DNA from 2 places in the Delftia sp. genome. Region 2 is predicted to be linked to the other one. Evidence: predicted binding sites of a transcription regulator. Region 2 holds the regulator's gene; the other holds the start of a gene.
The links. The regulator NrdR, encoded in region 2, represses ribonucleotide reductase genes. The targets are predictions, from matches to a motif close to CACNANATNTNGTG.

Region 1: a site for NrdR is predicted at 4,936-4,949, ahead of AC5I49_RS17645 (ribonucleoside-diphosphate reductase subunit alpha). Genes of this name have one in related genera too.

Annotation. Positions count from the first base shown of each region.
Region 1 covers NZ_JCABYI010000030.1:214,879-222,519, forward strand. The annotation lists gene AC5I49_RS17620 (cytochrome C assembly family protein) at 1-381, shown strand, start outside; gene AC5I49_RS17625 (PP0621 family protein) at 378-638, shown strand; gene AC5I49_RS17630 (sensor histidine kinase) at 641-2,404, shown strand; gene AC5I49_RS17635 (sigma-54-dependent transcriptional regulator) at 2,404-3,918, shown strand; gene ampD (N-acetylmuramoyl-L-alanine amidase) at 3,905-4,546, shown strand; gene AC5I49_RS17645 (ribonucleoside-diphosphate reductase subunit alpha) at 5,076-7,641, shown strand, end outside.
Region 2 covers NZ_JCABYI010000008.1:6,973-14,613, reverse strand. The annotation lists gene AC5I49_RS05645 (O-acetylhomoserine aminocarboxypropyltransferase) at 8-1,306, opposite strand; gene AC5I49_RS05640 (CBS domain-containing protein) at 1,413-1,865, shown strand; gene AC5I49_RS05635 (helix-turn-helix domain-containing protein) at 1,967-2,344, opposite strand; gene aroC (chorismate synthase) at 2,664-3,761, shown strand; gene nrdR (transcriptional regulator NrdR) at 3,828-4,283, opposite strand; gene glyA (serine hydroxymethyltransferase) at 4,306-5,553, opposite strand; ZMP/ZTP riboswitch at 5,588-5,763, opposite strand; gene AC5I49_RS05615 (lytic transglycosylase domain-containing protein) at 5,900-6,820, opposite strand; gene AC5I49_RS05610 (DUF748 domain-containing protein) at 7,588-7,641, shown strand, end outside.

The sequences.
Region 1 (7,641 bases), on a different contig from region 2:
GTCCATGCCTCGCTGATGACACGCGCCGAGCAGCACATGCGGCTGGGCGGCGGCGGGCATGACAGCGGCCTGCCCCTTCTCACGCTGGAGCGCCTGACCTTCCGCTTCGTGTCCGCAGGCTTTGTGCTGCTCACGGCCACGCTGGCCGCAGGCTGGCTGTTCGGCGAACAGCTCTACGGCAAGGCCTGGGTCTGGAACCACAAGTCGGTGTTCTCGCTGCTGTCGTGGCTGACCTTTGCCGTGCTGCTGATCGGCCGTGCGCGCTTTGGCTGGCGTGGCCGCAGCGCCGTGCGCGTGCTCTACGCAGGCGCCGCGCTGCTGCTGCTGGCCTATGCGGGATCACGCTTCGTGATGGAAGTGCTGCTGGAGCGCGCCGCATGAAGTACCTGCTGGTCCTGATCGTCATCGTCATTGCCGTCGGCGTCTGGCGCAGCCAGCGCCGCACCGAGGCCCGTGAGCGGCGCCAGGCGGCTGCGCCGCGCAACCCGGCCAACCCGGCCAACGCGCCGCTGGCGGCTCCACAGGACATGGTCGAATGCGCGCACTGCGGCCTGCACCTGCCGCGCAGCGAAGCCATCGAGGCCGCAGGCCGCAGCTATTGCAGCGCCGAGCACCGGGCCCTGGCGCAACGGCGCTGAGCATGCAGGACGCCGCCCGCTCCCCGCCGCCCACCATCGACGAGGCCACGGCGCAGTCGCCGCACGACGCCAACGCCCCCTTCGTCCGGCTGTGGCAGGGATTTCTGACGGGCCGCGTTCTCATCGCCACTGCGCTGCTGCTGCTGCAGCTGGCGCTGCTCAGCGTGCAGCCCGGCGGCAATCCCCTGGTCTGGCTGGTCTGCCTGGGCTACCTGGGGCTGACGCTGCTGGTGCGGCTGACCGCACGCGAGCAGCCGCCCTCTGCCCGCGCCGGCGTGCACTGGCTGCCCGTGATCGGCGTGGACATCGCGGCCATCTGCCTGCTGCAGGTGTTGCAGACAGGCCCGCTCAACTACTCGGCCCTGCTGGCCATCCCCATCCTGATTTCGGCCGTGCTGGGCAATCTGACGCTGGCGCTGGCCACCACGGCCAGCGTCACGCTGCTGACCCTGGGCTGGGTCGCATGGCAGGACCTGGCGGGCCGCATAGAAAGTACCCAGGCCTACTACCAGGCCAGCTTTGCCTGCGCAGGCTATTTCGCCGTGGCCTATCTGACGCACGAGCTGGCGCGCCGCGTGCGGCGCGAGCGGCACCTGGCACAGCACAGCAGCCGCAAGGCCCAGGCCCAGGAGCAGGTCAATGCCCTGGTGATCCGCCACCTGGGCGAAGGCGTGCTGGTGGTTGATCCCCAATTCCGCGTGCAGCAGGCCAACCCGGCCGCGCTGCACCTGCTGGGACTGGCCGACGCGCATGCCCTGCCCTTCGCCCTCAAGGAGCACGCCGGCTGGCAGCGGCTGCAGGATGCCGTGGCCCAGAGCTTTGCCCAGAACCTGCCGATATCGGCCGCCATCCATCTGCAGTCCATCGGCCAGGAAGGCATGACGGGACTGCATCTGCGCACCTGGCTGACCGAGGTCGCCACCCCGTCCGACGCCACCGATGCCGCCGAGCCCGCGCTGCTGCAGCAGCTGTGCGTGGTCTTTCTGCACGACCTGCGCGAATTGGAGGCGCGGCTGCGCACGGAAAAGCTGGCCTCCATGGGCCGCATGTCCGCCGCCGTGGCCCATGAGATCCGCAATCCGCTGGCTGCCATCACCCAGGCCAACGCCCTGCTGGCAGAAGATCTGGCGCAGAACCCGGCCCAGCAGCAGCTGTGCCGCATCGTGGGCCAGAACGCCGAGCGGCTGGCGCGCACCGTCGAGGACGTGCTCAACATCGCGCGGGCCCAGCAGCACATTGGCGAGGCCCACGCCGGCCTGCTGGACCTGGACCAGCATGTGGCCCAGGCCTGCCAGGAGTGGCAGGCCCAGGGCCAGCCTGCGCGCAGCATCCAGCTGCTGCTGGACGCGCGCGCAAGGACCGTGGTGTTCGACGGCGAGCACCTGCGCCGCATCCTGGTGAACCTGCTGGACAACGCCCAGCGCTACCGCAGCAACGCCCAGCAGCCGCATACGCTGCAGGTGCTGACCGGCGCGCCGGCCGCAGGCCAGATCTGGCTGCAGGTCTGGAGCGACGGCGCCGCACTGGAGCCCACGGTGCAGCGCCATCTGTTCGAGCCCTTCTTCTCGTCGGAAAGCCGCTCCAGCGGCCTGGGCCTGTACATCTGCCGCGAGCTGTGCCAGCGCTACGATGCAGGCATCAGCTACCAGCGGCTGTCGCGGCCCGCGCCGCACGGCCCTGTCGAGGGCAATGCCTTCAGCATCGTGTTCCGCGCCGGCGCCGCATCGGCTCTGCCGGCCTCCCTGTTTGACCAGATTGTGGTGTGATGCCCTTGAACTCCCTGCCCGCTGCCGCATCGATTCTTGTCGTGGACGACGAGCCGGATCTGCGCACCCTCTATGAACTGACCCTGCTGCGCGAAGGCTACCGCGTGGAAACCGCCGCCAGCGTGGGCGAGGCGCGCGAACAGCTGCAGACCCAGCGCTTCGACGTGGTCATCACCGACATGCGCCTGCCCGACGGCATGGGAATGGAGCTGCTGCAGGACCTGCGCAACCAGCAGCGGCGAGAACGCTGCGTGGTCATGACCGCCTACGGCTCGGCCGAAAATGCCGTCGAAGCCCTGCGCTCGGGCGCCTTCGACTATCTGACCAAGCCCGTGGACCTCAAGCAGTTCCGCCTGGTCGTGGCCTCGGCCGCCCAGGGCGTGGGCGGCGTGCCGCCCCCCGGCGTGATGCCGGCGCGCAGCCCCTCGGCGGCGTCGGCCGCAAGCCCCGTGCTCAGCGGCGGCGGGGCGCTCGACGCCATGGTTGGGGAGTCGCCCGCCATGCAGGCCGTCAAGCAGCGCATTGCCAAGGTGGCGCGCGGCATGGCGCCGGTGCTGGTGCACGGCGAGTCGGGCACGGGCAAGGAGCTGGTGGCGCGCGCCCTGCACGCCTGCAGCCAGCGCGCCCACGGCCCCATGGTGGCCGTGAACTGCGGCGCCATCCCCGAAAACCTGCTGGAGGCCGAGTTCTTCGGCGCCCGCAAGGGCTCCTATACCGGAGCCACCCAGGACCGCGACGGCTATTTCCAGGCGGCACGCGGCGGCACCCTGTTCCTCGACGAAATCGGCGACCTGCCGCTGCCCATGCAGGCCAAGCTGCTGCGCGCCATCCAGGAACGCCGCGTGCGCCCCCTGGGCTCGGCGCAGGAGGAAGCGGCCGACGTGCGCATCGTCAGCGCCACCCACCGCGACCTGGCCGCCGACGTGCAGGCAGGACGTTTTCGCCAGGACCTGTACTACCGCCTCAACGTCATCGAAGTCCTTCTTCCGCCGCTGCGCGAGCGCCGCGAGGACCTGCCCGCGCTGTGCCGTGCATTGCTGGCACGGCTGTCGCAGGAGTCGGGCCTGCCCATGCCCGAGATCGACGAGCGTTCCCTGGAGCAGATCGCCCGCCTGCCCCTGCCCGGCAATGTGCGTGAACTGGAGAACCTGCTGCACCGCGCCATCACGCTGGGCGAGGAAGGGCCGCTGCGCATAGACCCCGAGATGCAGCTGCCCTGCGGCACTCCGCCGGCTCCACCCGCATCGGCGCAGACCCAGGCGCACGACGGCGCCGCACCGCCGCCGGAGCCTGCCGACATGGAGCTGCCCCGCGACCTGCAGGCCTGGCTGGACGAGCGCGAGCGCGGCATCCTGGTGCAGGCGCTGCAGGAAAACGGCTTCAACCGCACGGCCACGGCCGCACGCCTGGGGCTGAGCCTGCGCCAGATCCGCTACCGCATCGACCGGCTGAACATCGCCCTGCCCGGCGACGCCAGCGCCGAGGCGGACGGAGGCGGCCATGGCGAAGCCTGATCCGCAGGCACCAGCCACCACGACCATGGGCCCGGCCTGGACCTGGCAAGGCGGCTGGCTGCAACAGGCACGCCACCTGCCCTCGCCCAACTTCGGCGAGCGCCCGGCCCAGGCCCTGGTCGATCTGGTCGTCGTGCACTCCATCAGCCTGCCCCCCGGCGAGTACGGCACGGGGGCGGTCCAGCAACTGTTCACCAACCAGCTCGACTGGGACGCCCATCCTTACTACCAGGGCATACGCGGCCTGGAGGTGTCGGCCCATTTCTTCGTCACGCGCCTGGGCGAGGTCTGGCAATTTGTGGACTGTGACGCGCGCGCCTGGCATGCGGGCGCCTCCAGCTGGCGCGGCAAGGATCGCTGCAACGACGACTCCATCGGCATAGAGCTGGAGGGCCTGGAGGGACTGCCGTTCGAGTCGGCGCAATATGCGGCCCTGGAGAACCTGTGCGAAGCCATCGCCGCACGCTACCCCGTCGCCCATCTCGCAGGCCATGAGCACATTGCGCCCGGCCGCAAACGCGATCCCGGCCCCGGCTTCGACTGGCCCCGGCTGCGCGGGCTGCTGTCCCGTCACCAGGCCACGGCGAACTGGCAGCTGCCGCCCCGCGCCGGCCAGCCCTCCACGTAAGCACACACCCTCCTACCGGACTGCGCCAGGCCTTGCACGCAGGCCGGCTTGTCCACAGGCCCAGGAAAAGTGCGCTGTCAATCCAGAAAGCAACCCATGTGGCGCGCAGGCGCACGCCGGGCCGGCCTGATCTTTTTTTACAAATTCACGCATGTGTCGCAGCCCCACTGTTCATGGGGCTTTCGGCGGTCCGACCGGCGCAGCGGCAAGGCTGTAGCGGCTTGCGACAGGCCATCGCCCGCCAGCCACCGCGCAGCGGTGATCTGCTGCTATGGGCTTGCATGCTGGGCACTGTTTTGGCGCAGCGCAAACAGCGGTTTTCCGGCCGTGAGTACCCCGTGTACATGAGACGGCGATACACTACAGGTAGTGCCTGAGAGCACGCCGGACACCATATCTAGTGTTCACAAGCTGTGCACACCCTGTGAAAACGGTGTGCACATCCGGCCATCGATTCCATCTCCCAGCAAGCCTGCCCCCAGTGCAGGTCCGCGTCCGTTCTATCCACAAACACCCGTTGAGGAAACTCATGCAAGAAGCACTGAATTCTTTGGCTCCCGCTGCGCACGGTGATGCTGCCAATCCTTCCTCCGCCCATCACCTGTCCGTGCAGGACGGCTACCAGATCATCCGCCGCAGCGGCGACGTGGTGCCCTTCACCCCGCAAAAGATCGCCGTCGCGCTGACCAAGGCCTTCCTGGCCGTGCGCGGCGCCCAGGGCGCTGCCTCCGCCAGCGTGCGCGAGACCGTGGACGAGCTCACCCAGGCCGTGGTGCGCGCCCTGCTGCGCTCGCGTCCGGGCGGCGGCACCTTCCATATTGAAGACGTGCAGGACCAGGTCGAGCTGGGCCTGATGCGCGGCGGCCACCACGACGTGGCGCGCGCCTACGTGCTGTACCGCGACCGCCGCAACCAGGAGCGTGCCGAGCAGAAGAAGGCCGCCGAGGCCGCTGCCGCCGCTGCGGCCGCGCCCGCCCCCGTGCTGCATGTGACCGACAACGGCCAGCGCGTTCCTCTGGACCAGGCCCGCCTGCTGGCCCTGATCGAGGCCTCCTGCCGCAACCTCAATGCCGACATCCAGGCCGCGCCCATCGTTGCCGAGACGCTGCGCAACCTGTACGACGGCGTGCCGATCGAAGAAGTCTTCAAGGCCTCCATCCTGGCCGCGCGCACGCTGATCGAAAAGGACCCCGACTACACCTACGTCACCGCCCGCCTGCTGCTGCACACCATCGTGCGCGAGGTCATGGGCCATGACGTGCAGCCTGCCGACATCCAGTCGGCCTACGCCGCCTACTTCCCCGGCTTCATCCAGAAGGGCGTGGACAACGAGCTGCTCAACCCCGAGCTGCTGAACTACGACCTGCCCCGCCTGGCTGCCGCCCTCAAGGCCGAACGCGACCAGCAGTTCGACTACCTGGGCCTGCAGACCCTGTACGACCGCTACTTCCTGCACGTGCGCAAGACGCGCATCGAGCTGCCCCAGTCCTTCTTCATGCGCGTGGCCATGGGCCTGGCGCTGCAGGAAGAGGACCGCAACGCGCGCGCCATCGAGTTCTACGAACTGCTGTCTTCCTTCGACTTCATGAGCAGCACGCCCACGCTGTTCAACAGCGGCACGCTGCGCTCGCAGCTGTCTTCGTGCTACCTGACCACGGTGCCCGACGATCTGGACGGCATCTATGAGTCGATCAAGGAAAACGCCCTGCTGTCCAAGTTCGCCGGCGGCCTGGGCAACGACTGGACGCGCGTGCGCGCCCTGGGTTCGCGCATCAAAGGCACGAACGGCGAGTCGCAGGGCGTGGTGCCCTTCCTCAAGGTGGTCAACGACACGGCCGTGGCCGTGAACCAGGGCGGCAAGCGCAAGGGCGCCGTCTGCACGTACCTGGAGACCTGGCACCTGGACATCGAGGAATTCCTCGAGCTGCGCAAGAACACGGGCGACGACCGCCGCCGCACGCACGACATGAACACGGCGAACTGGATTCCCGACCTGTTCATGAAGCGCGTCATGGAAAAGGGCCAGTGGACCCTGTTCTCGCCCTCCGATGTCGGCGACCTGCACGACCTCTTCGGCGCAGCCTTCGAGCGCGCCTACACGGCCTACGAAACCAAGGCCGACACCGGCGAGCTCAAGCTGTTCAAGCGCATCCCGGCCGTGGACCTGTGGCGCAAGATGCTGTCCATGCTGTTCGAGACCGGCCACCCCTGGGTCACCTTCAAGGACCCCTGCAACGTGCGCTCGCCCCAGCAGCACGCCGGCGTGGTGCACTCGTCCAACCTGTGCACCGAGATCACGCTGAACACCAGCGACACCGAGACCGCCGTCTGCAACCTGGGCTCGGTCAACCTGGCGCGCCACATCACCAACGGCGCCATCGACCACGGCAAGCTGCGCAAGACCATCACCACGGCCATGCGCATGCTGGACAACGTGATCGACATCAACTACTACGCCGTGCAGAAGGCCAAGGACTCCAACCTGCGCCATCGCCCCGTGGGCCTGGGCCTGATGGGCTTCCAGGATGCGCTCTATGAAATGCGCATCGCCTACGCCAGCGACGCGGCCGTCGAGTTCGCCGACCAGTCGATGGAAGCCATCTGCTACTACGCCTACTGGGCCTCCACCGAACTGGCCAGGGAACGCGGCCAGTACTCCAGCTACAAGGGCTCGCTGTGGGACCAGGGCATCCTGCCGCTGGACACGCTGAACCTGCTGGAGAAGGCCCGCGGCGGCTACGTGGAAGTGGACCGTTCCTCGCGCCTGGACTGGGATGCGCTGCGCGCCAAGATCGGCCAGCACGGCATGCGCAACTCCAACTGCGTGGCCATCGCGCCCACGGCGACCATCTCCAACATCGTCGGCGTCGATGCCTCCATCGAGCCTTCGTTCGGCAACCTGTCGGTCAAGTCCAACCTGTCCGGCGAGTTCACCGTCATCAACCAGTACCTGGTGCGCGACCTGAAGCGCCTGGGCCTGTGGGACGACGTGATGGTCATGGATCTCAAGCATTTCGACGGCTCGCTGCGCCCCATCGACCGCGTGCCCCAGGACGTCAAGAACCTGTACGCCACCGCCTTCGAGGTCGAGCCCA
Region 2 (7,641 bases):
TGCCGATTCACGCGGCCTTCTCGGCCGCCTTGAGGGCGCGCTTGAGGTCGTCGATCAGGTCGTCTGCGTCTTCCAGCCCGATGGACAGGCGGATCGTGCCCTGGCCGATGCCGGCCTGGGCCAGCGCCTCGTCGCTCATGCGGAAGTGCGTGGTGCTGGCAGGGTGGATGACCAGGCTGCGGCAGTCGCCCACGTTGGCCAGGTGGCTGAAGACCTTGAGCGTCTCGATGAACTTGCGGCCCTGGTTGCGGTTGCCCTTGATGTCGAAGCTGAACACCGAGCCTGCGCCGCGCGGCAGCAGCTTCTTGGCGAGCTGGTGCGAGGGATGGGTATCGAGCAGCGGGTGGCCCACGCGGCCCACCAGCGGATGGCTGGCCAGGAATTGCACCACCTTCTCGGTGTTGCGGATATGGCGCTCCATGCGCAGCGGCAGCGTCTCTATGCCCTGCAGGATCAGCCAGGCCGTGTGCGGGCTCATGCAGGCGCCGAAGTCGCGCAGGCCTTCGCGGCGTGCGCGCAGAAGGAAGGCGCCAGTGCTGCTTTCCTCGCTGAACACCATGTTGTGGAAGCCGTCGTAGGGCTCGGTCAGCTCCGGGAAGCGTCCCGACTTTTCCCAGTCGAAGCTGCCGCCATCCACCACGATGCCCCCGACCACGGTGCCGTGGCCCGACAGGAACTTGGTGGCCGAGTGGTAGACGATGTCCGCGCCATGCTCCAGCGGCTTCATCAGCCAGGGCGAGGTCAGCGTGGAGTCCACCAGCAGCGGCACGCCGGCTTCATGGGCTATGGCGCTGATGGTGGGAATGTCGAGCACGTCCAGGCCCGGGTTGCCCACCGTCTCGCCGAAGAACAGCTTGGTGTTGGGGCGCACCGCGGCGCGCCAGCCGTCGATGTCGCCGGGCTTGACGAAGGTGGTTTCTATGCCGAAGCGCGCCAGCGTGTAGTGCAGCAGGTTCTGCGAGCCGCCGTACAGCGCCGTGCTGGCCACGATGTGGCTGCCCGCGCCCATGAGCGTGGCCACCGACAGGTGCAGCGCCGCCTGGCCGCTGGCCACGGCGATGGCGCCCACGCCGCCTTCCAGGGCCGAGACACGCTGCTCCAGCACGGCATTCGTGGGATTGGAGATGCGGCTGTAGACGTGCCCTGGGCGCTCCAGGTTGAACAGCGAGGCCGCATGGTCGCTGGACTCGAACACGAACGAGGTCGTGAGGTGGATGGGCGTCGCGCGCGCACCGGTGGCGGGGTCGGGCTGTGCGCCCGCGTGCAGCGCCAGAGTGTCAAAGCCGGGATCCGAGTAGCCGGGCATTCCTGTCTCCATGGTTGTCAAGGCAAGCGGGCATTGTGGGCTATATTTCCCGGCAGACATGGGCTTGCCGCAACCACGGCGACACAGACAATCTTGGAGATACGGCATGAAAGTAAGTGACATCCTGCGCGTCAAGGGCAACACCCTCTACACGGTGTCGCCGGACGAAAGCCTGGCCAGCGCGGTGCAGGTGATGTCCGAGCGCGATATAGGCTCCCTCGTGGTCATGGAGCACGGCGACGTGGTCGGCATGCTGACCTTCCGCGAAGTGATCCAGGGCTTTGTCAAGCACGGCGGCGTGGGCGAGACGCTGGTGCGCTCGGCCATGGACGACGCTCCCATGACCTGCACCATGGAAACCGACATGGACGAGGTGCGCCGCATGATGCTGGACCGCCATGCGCGCTACATGCCGGTGATGGACAAGCGCATGCTGATGGGCGTGATCAGCCTGTACGACGTGGCCAAGGCCGTGGTGGACAGCCAGAACTTCGAGAACCGCATGCTCAAGGCCTATATCCGCGACTGGCCCGAAGGCGAGCGCCAGGGCGCGGACTGATCATCCGGTCGCGGCAAGACCGCCCCTGCCCATGCAGCAAGGCCTGCGACCGCAGAACGCGGCGCAGGCCTTGGTTTTTTTACGGCCGGGCGCAAGCCCGTTCAATGCACGCTGCTGCGCCGGGGCTTGAGCAAGGCGCTGGGCGGCACGGCATAGGTCTGCCTGAAGACGCGGCTGAAGTGCGAGAAGCTGGTGAAGCCGCAGGCCATCGCCACATCGGTCACGCGCCGCGCATTGTCGGCCTGCAGCAGCAGGTGGGCCTGGGCCAGGCGCTCGTTCCAGAGCCAGCGGCTGGGAGTCAGTCCCTCGGTGGCGAACAGGCGCGCCAGGCTGCGCAGCGACATGCCCAGGCCCTGGGCCACCTGCAGCGGCTTGAGCTCGGGGTCATCCAGCCGGGCCCGCATGTACTGCTTGGCCTGGGCAAGCCGGTTGCGGGTTCTGAAATCATCGGGCCTGGCTGAGACCAGCAGCATGGTCATCAGGGTGGGGTGAAGATTCTGGTCACCGGCATCCTGTTGAAGGATGGGTGAGGGCGGTGGAGTGCTGCTCGCAGGATCGCTGCGATCCTGGCGTTGCGTTGAGCCGGAAGAGGTCTGCATTTCACGAATCTCCCGCAAGTTGCGGCTGGTGCCTGAGGGATGGTCCGCAGGCGGTTGAAGAACAATGTTCTGTAATTCTAGCTATCAATATTTGTAATTTGATAGTTTTATTGTTTCTTTGCAGGAGATGGCAGCCTGCGCAATGCACCGCTGCAGCGGGAGCGGCGCCTGGGGGCGACCCGGGCATAATCATCGGCCTATGAGCGGCAACACCTTCGGAACCCTATTCACTGTCACCAACTTCGGCGAATCGCATGGCCCGGCCATCGGCTGCGTCATCGACGGTTGCCCGCCGGGCATGGCACTGAGCGAGGCGGACATCCAGCACGACCTGGACCGCCGCCGCCCCGGCACCAGCAAGTTCGTGACGCAGCGCAACGAGCCGGACGCGGTGGAAATCCTCTCGGGTGTCTACGAAGGCCGTACCACGGGCACGCCGATCGCTTTGCTGATCCGCAATACCGACCAGCGCAGCAAGGACTACTCCAACATTGCGCAAAGCTTTCGTCCCGGCCATGCCGACTACGCCTACTTCCAGAAGTACGGCATCCGTGATCCGCGCGGCGGCGGCCGCTCCTCCGCACGGCTGACGGCGCCCACGGTGGCGGCCGGCGCCGTGGCCAAGAAGTGGCTCAAGGAAAAATTCGGCACCGAGTTCCGCGCCTGCATGACCCAGGTGGGCGAGCTGTCGCTGCCCTTCGAGAGCTGGGAGCATGTGCGCAACAATCCCTTCTTTGCGCCGGTGGCCGATGTGTCCCGCTACGAGGAATACATGGATGCGCTGCGCAAGTCGGGCGACTCCTGCGGCGCCGCGCTGCGCGTGCAGGCCAGTGGCATGCCGGTGGGCCTGGGCCAGCCGCTGTATGACCGCCTCGATGCCGACGTCGCCTACGCCATGATGGGCCTGAACGCCGTCAAGGCCGTGGAGATCGGCGCGGGCTTCGACAGCGTGGTCCAGCGCGGCACCACGCACGGCGACTCGCTGAGCCCCGAAGGCTTTCGCAGCAACAACGCCGGTGGCATCGTGGGCGGCATCAGCACGGGCCAGGATCTGGAGGTGCGCATCGCCATCAAGCCCACCAGCTCCATCATCACGCCGCGCGAGTCCATCGACACCCAGGGCCAGAGCACCGAAGTCATCACCAAGGGCCGCCATGACCCCTGCGTGGGCATCCGCGCCGCGCCCATCGCCGAAGCGTTGCTGGCCCTGGTGGTGATGGACCACGCCCTGCGCCACCGCGCCCAGTGCGGCGACGTCGATTCAGGCCTGGCGCCGATTCCTGCCGCGGCGCCCTGAAAGCGCTGCCAGGTCGCCAAAGAGAAAGCCGCCCAAGGGCGGCTTTCTTGTATCCTGCCGGCCTGATCAGCCAGGATTGCGGACTTCATCCATGACGTTCTTGAAGTCGTCCACGTCCTCGAAGCTGCGGTAGACGCTGGCGTAGCGGATGTAGCCGACCTTGTCGAGCAGCTTGAGCTCGCGCATCACCATCTCGCCCAGGCGGCTGGAGAGCACTTCGCGCTCGCCCAGGTTGCGCAGCCGTTCCTCGATGCGCTCGATGGCGGCATCGATCTGCTCCGTGCTCACGGGACGCTTGCGCAGCGCAATCTTGAACGAACCCAGCAGCTTGGCGCGCTCGTACTCGATGCGCCGCCCGTCCTTCTTGACGATGGCGGGGAAGCTGACCTCGGGCCGCTCATAGGTGGTGAAGCGCTTGTCGCAGCCGCCGCATTGGCGGCGGCGGCGGATGAAGCCCCCATCCTCGGCCTCACGGGTCTCCACGACCTGGGTGTCCGGGTGGCTGCAGAACGGGCACTTCATGGCAGGCCTCTATGCGCTCAAATCAGGCGCCGTAGACCGGGAAGCGGGCCGTCAGCTCGGCCACCTGGGCGCGCACGCGGGCCAGGTTGGCTTCGTCGCTGGGGTTCTCCAGCACGTCGGCCAGCAGGTTGGCCGTCAGGCGGGCTTCCTCTTCCTTGAAGCCGCGCGTGGTCATGGCGGGCGTGCCCACGCGGATGCCGCTGGTGACCATCGGCTTTTCGGGGTCGTTGGGGATGGAGTTCTTGTTGATCGTCATGTGGGCGGCACCCAGTGCGGCTTCTGCCGCCTTGCCGGTGATGCCCTTGGCGCGCAGGTCCACCAGCATGACGTGGCTTTCCGTGCGGCCGGAGACGATGCGCAGGCCGCGGGCCGTCAGCGTTTCGGCGACGACCTTGGCATTCTTCACGACCTGCTCCTGGTAGGCCTTGAACTCGGGAGACAGTGCTTCCTTGAAGGCCACGGCCTTGCCGGCGATGACGTGCATCAGCGGGCCGCCTTGCAGGCCGGGGAAGATGGCGCTGTTGATGGCCTTCTCATGCTCGGCCTTCATCAGGATCACGCCGCCGCGCGGGCCGCGCAGGCTCTTGTGCGTGGTGGTGGTGACCACGTCGGCGTGGGGCACGGGGTTGGGGTACACGCCCGCGGCGATCAGGCCGGCGTAGTGGGCCATGTCCACCCAGAAGATGGCGCCGACTTCCTTTGCGATCTTGGCGAAGCGCTCGAAGTCGATGGCCAGGGCGTAGGCCGATGCGCCGGCCACGATGATGCGGGGCTTGTGCTCGCGCGCCAGCGCTTCCATCTTGTCGTAGTCGATGGCTTCTTCGGCGTTCAGGCCGTAGGAGACCACGTTGAACCACTTGCCCGACATGTTCAGCGGCATGCCGTGCGTCAGGTGGCCGCCTTCGGCCAGGCTCATGCCCATGATGGTGTCGCCGGGCTTGGCAAAGGCCATCAGCACGGCCTGGTTGGCCTGGGAGCCGGAGTTGGGCTGAACGTTGGCTGCCTCGGCGCCGAACAGCTTCTTGACGCGGTCGATGGCGAGCTGCTCGACCACATCGACGTTTTCGCAGCCGCCATAGTAGCGCTTGCCTGGATAGCCTTCTGCGTACTTGTTGGTGAGCTGGGAGCCCTGGGCTTCCATCACGGCGGGCGAGCAGTAGTTCTCGCTGGCGATCAGCTCGATATGTTCTTGTTGACGCAGGTTCTCGGCCTGGATGGCGGCAAAGACTTCGGCGTCGACCTTCTCGACGGTATTGGTGCGTTGAAACATGGCAGTCCTGTGAACTTGAAATTCCCTTGAGGCCAAGGGCTGCCCAGGCGAACGGCGGAACACTCCAGATCCCGCGTGCGCATGGAGGCTGGGCGGTACGCTCCCCGGTGGTTCACAGAAGGTGGTTCTTTTCAGGCCTTCTGCTGGTTTCCACGTCAGCGGCAGCGGTGCGTGAAGCGGCTGCGCCTATCGCCAGTTGCGTACCCCGCTAGTGTAGCTGAGCTGATGGAGCCGAAGACAGGCGAGGGGCGTTGGCGAAGCCGCCTGCCTGGCAGATCAGCGGGTGCAGGCAGGCATGAAAAAAGCTGGCCTTAGCCAGCTTCGTGCGCCATGTCGGTGGTTCCGGTTACAGCGCCGGCTCCTGTGTCTGCAGGGCCACCTGTTCGGTGCGCGCGGACATGCTGCTCGAGCTGACCGGCACTGCCGGGGTGCCAGCGGACGCAGCCGAGGCCGCAGGTCCGGCTGCCTCGGCCGTGGATGTGGCCGGCTTGGTGGCTGCGATCTGGACGGCCTGCTTGGGCTGCTCGATCTTGGCGGTCATCAGCGGCACGGCACGCAGGCCGGCGGCCATGCGCAGGCGCTGGTGCTCGGCCAGCACCTTGGCGGCATAGCCGCCGTCGGTGGGCAGGTTGGCCGCGCCCACGTAGTAGCGCAGGCCACCTTCGATGGAGCCGGCGCGCTCAATGCACTCCTTGAGCACGCGCACGCCCACGCGCAGATTGCTGACGGGGTCGAACGCGGCGTTCTGGCCGCCGAAGTTCTCGTACTTGTCGGTATGCACCGTGGTCATCACCTGCATCAGGCCTTGCGCGCCGACAGCGCTTTGCGCGAACGGATTGAAGCTGGATTCGATGGCCATGATGGCCAGGATCAGCGTCGGGTCCAGGCGGTTGACCTTGCCCAGGTCGTAGGCTTCGCTGACCAGTGCCGCGATGGGCTCGGGCGCCACGCGGTACTTCTTGCTGAGCCAGAAGGCCACGGCCGCCTGATCCTTGGGCAGGTTCTTCGGGTTGGTCGCCGTCGCGCGGTCGCTGGCCGCGAGTTCGACGGGCGCACCCAGCTCGGCCATCTGGCGAGCGGTCAGCCAGGAGCGCAGCTGGCTCTCTCCGGCATCGCGCAGGTCGGGACGGGCGAACAAGGTAATGGCCAGGAAGGCCACAGCCAGGCCCAGAAGGGCGAAGCTGTTGTGGATGATGGCAAGAAAACCGTTGGCCACATCGATGGCGAACGTTCGCGCGGCGGCGAAAAATTTTCCTGACGCTGGCATAGCTTTTTCCTTTCTAGGGGCACCAACCCGAAACGGCCTTCGCCGAAGCGAAGGCCGGTGAGGCTGACACCCTGGATTGGGTGCTGCGGATCCGGGAGGCTGGCGCTTGGTGCACCGTTGCGTTGTAGGCCTGCGGGATCTGCTCAGTCGTGAGGCAGCAGAAACAAAAAACGCTCTATTCGAGCGCTGGCGGATTCTAGGAGTTCACCAAATACACGGTCAACACTATGAAGTGCGTTTGTTAGATCGATGAATAATAACAAACCATGGATGCAAACACAGTTTCTGAGTGTTTGAGAGCAGGTTGCGTGCTACCGATGTGGGGCGCTTGCGGCGGTTGTACAGGGCTTCATGAAATTGCAATGAAATGCAAAAGCACTGGCAGGCCTGGCCTGCGTCCTTCTATATTGGAGCCGACTGCTCCTGCAGTCGTCTCGCCAAGGTGGAAGACGGGTAAAAGTGGTGTTCGATGGTTCGGGCACAGTCGTTCAAGTCTTCTTCCGCGGCCTTCCTGGAAGCAATCTCTTGCTTCCGAGCAGCAAGGACCATCCTCTCCTTGACTGCGGAAAACGGCCAGGACTTGTGCCTGCCGTAAAGCCCGGAAGCCGGTTCAAGGCTTCCGGGCTTTGTCGTTCCAGGGTGACTGCAACGTCAAGAAATGTGCGGTGATGCGGGTTGAGGTCTTGCTGCCAGCCCAATTTCTGATGCAATGCAGCCACCGCTGCGTCCTCTGTCCAGGATGGCGCCGTACTAGTTATTAGAGCCCCATGCAACTTCTCTTCAAGCACCGCTGGCTGCGCAGGCTGGCCATCGCCTTTGCA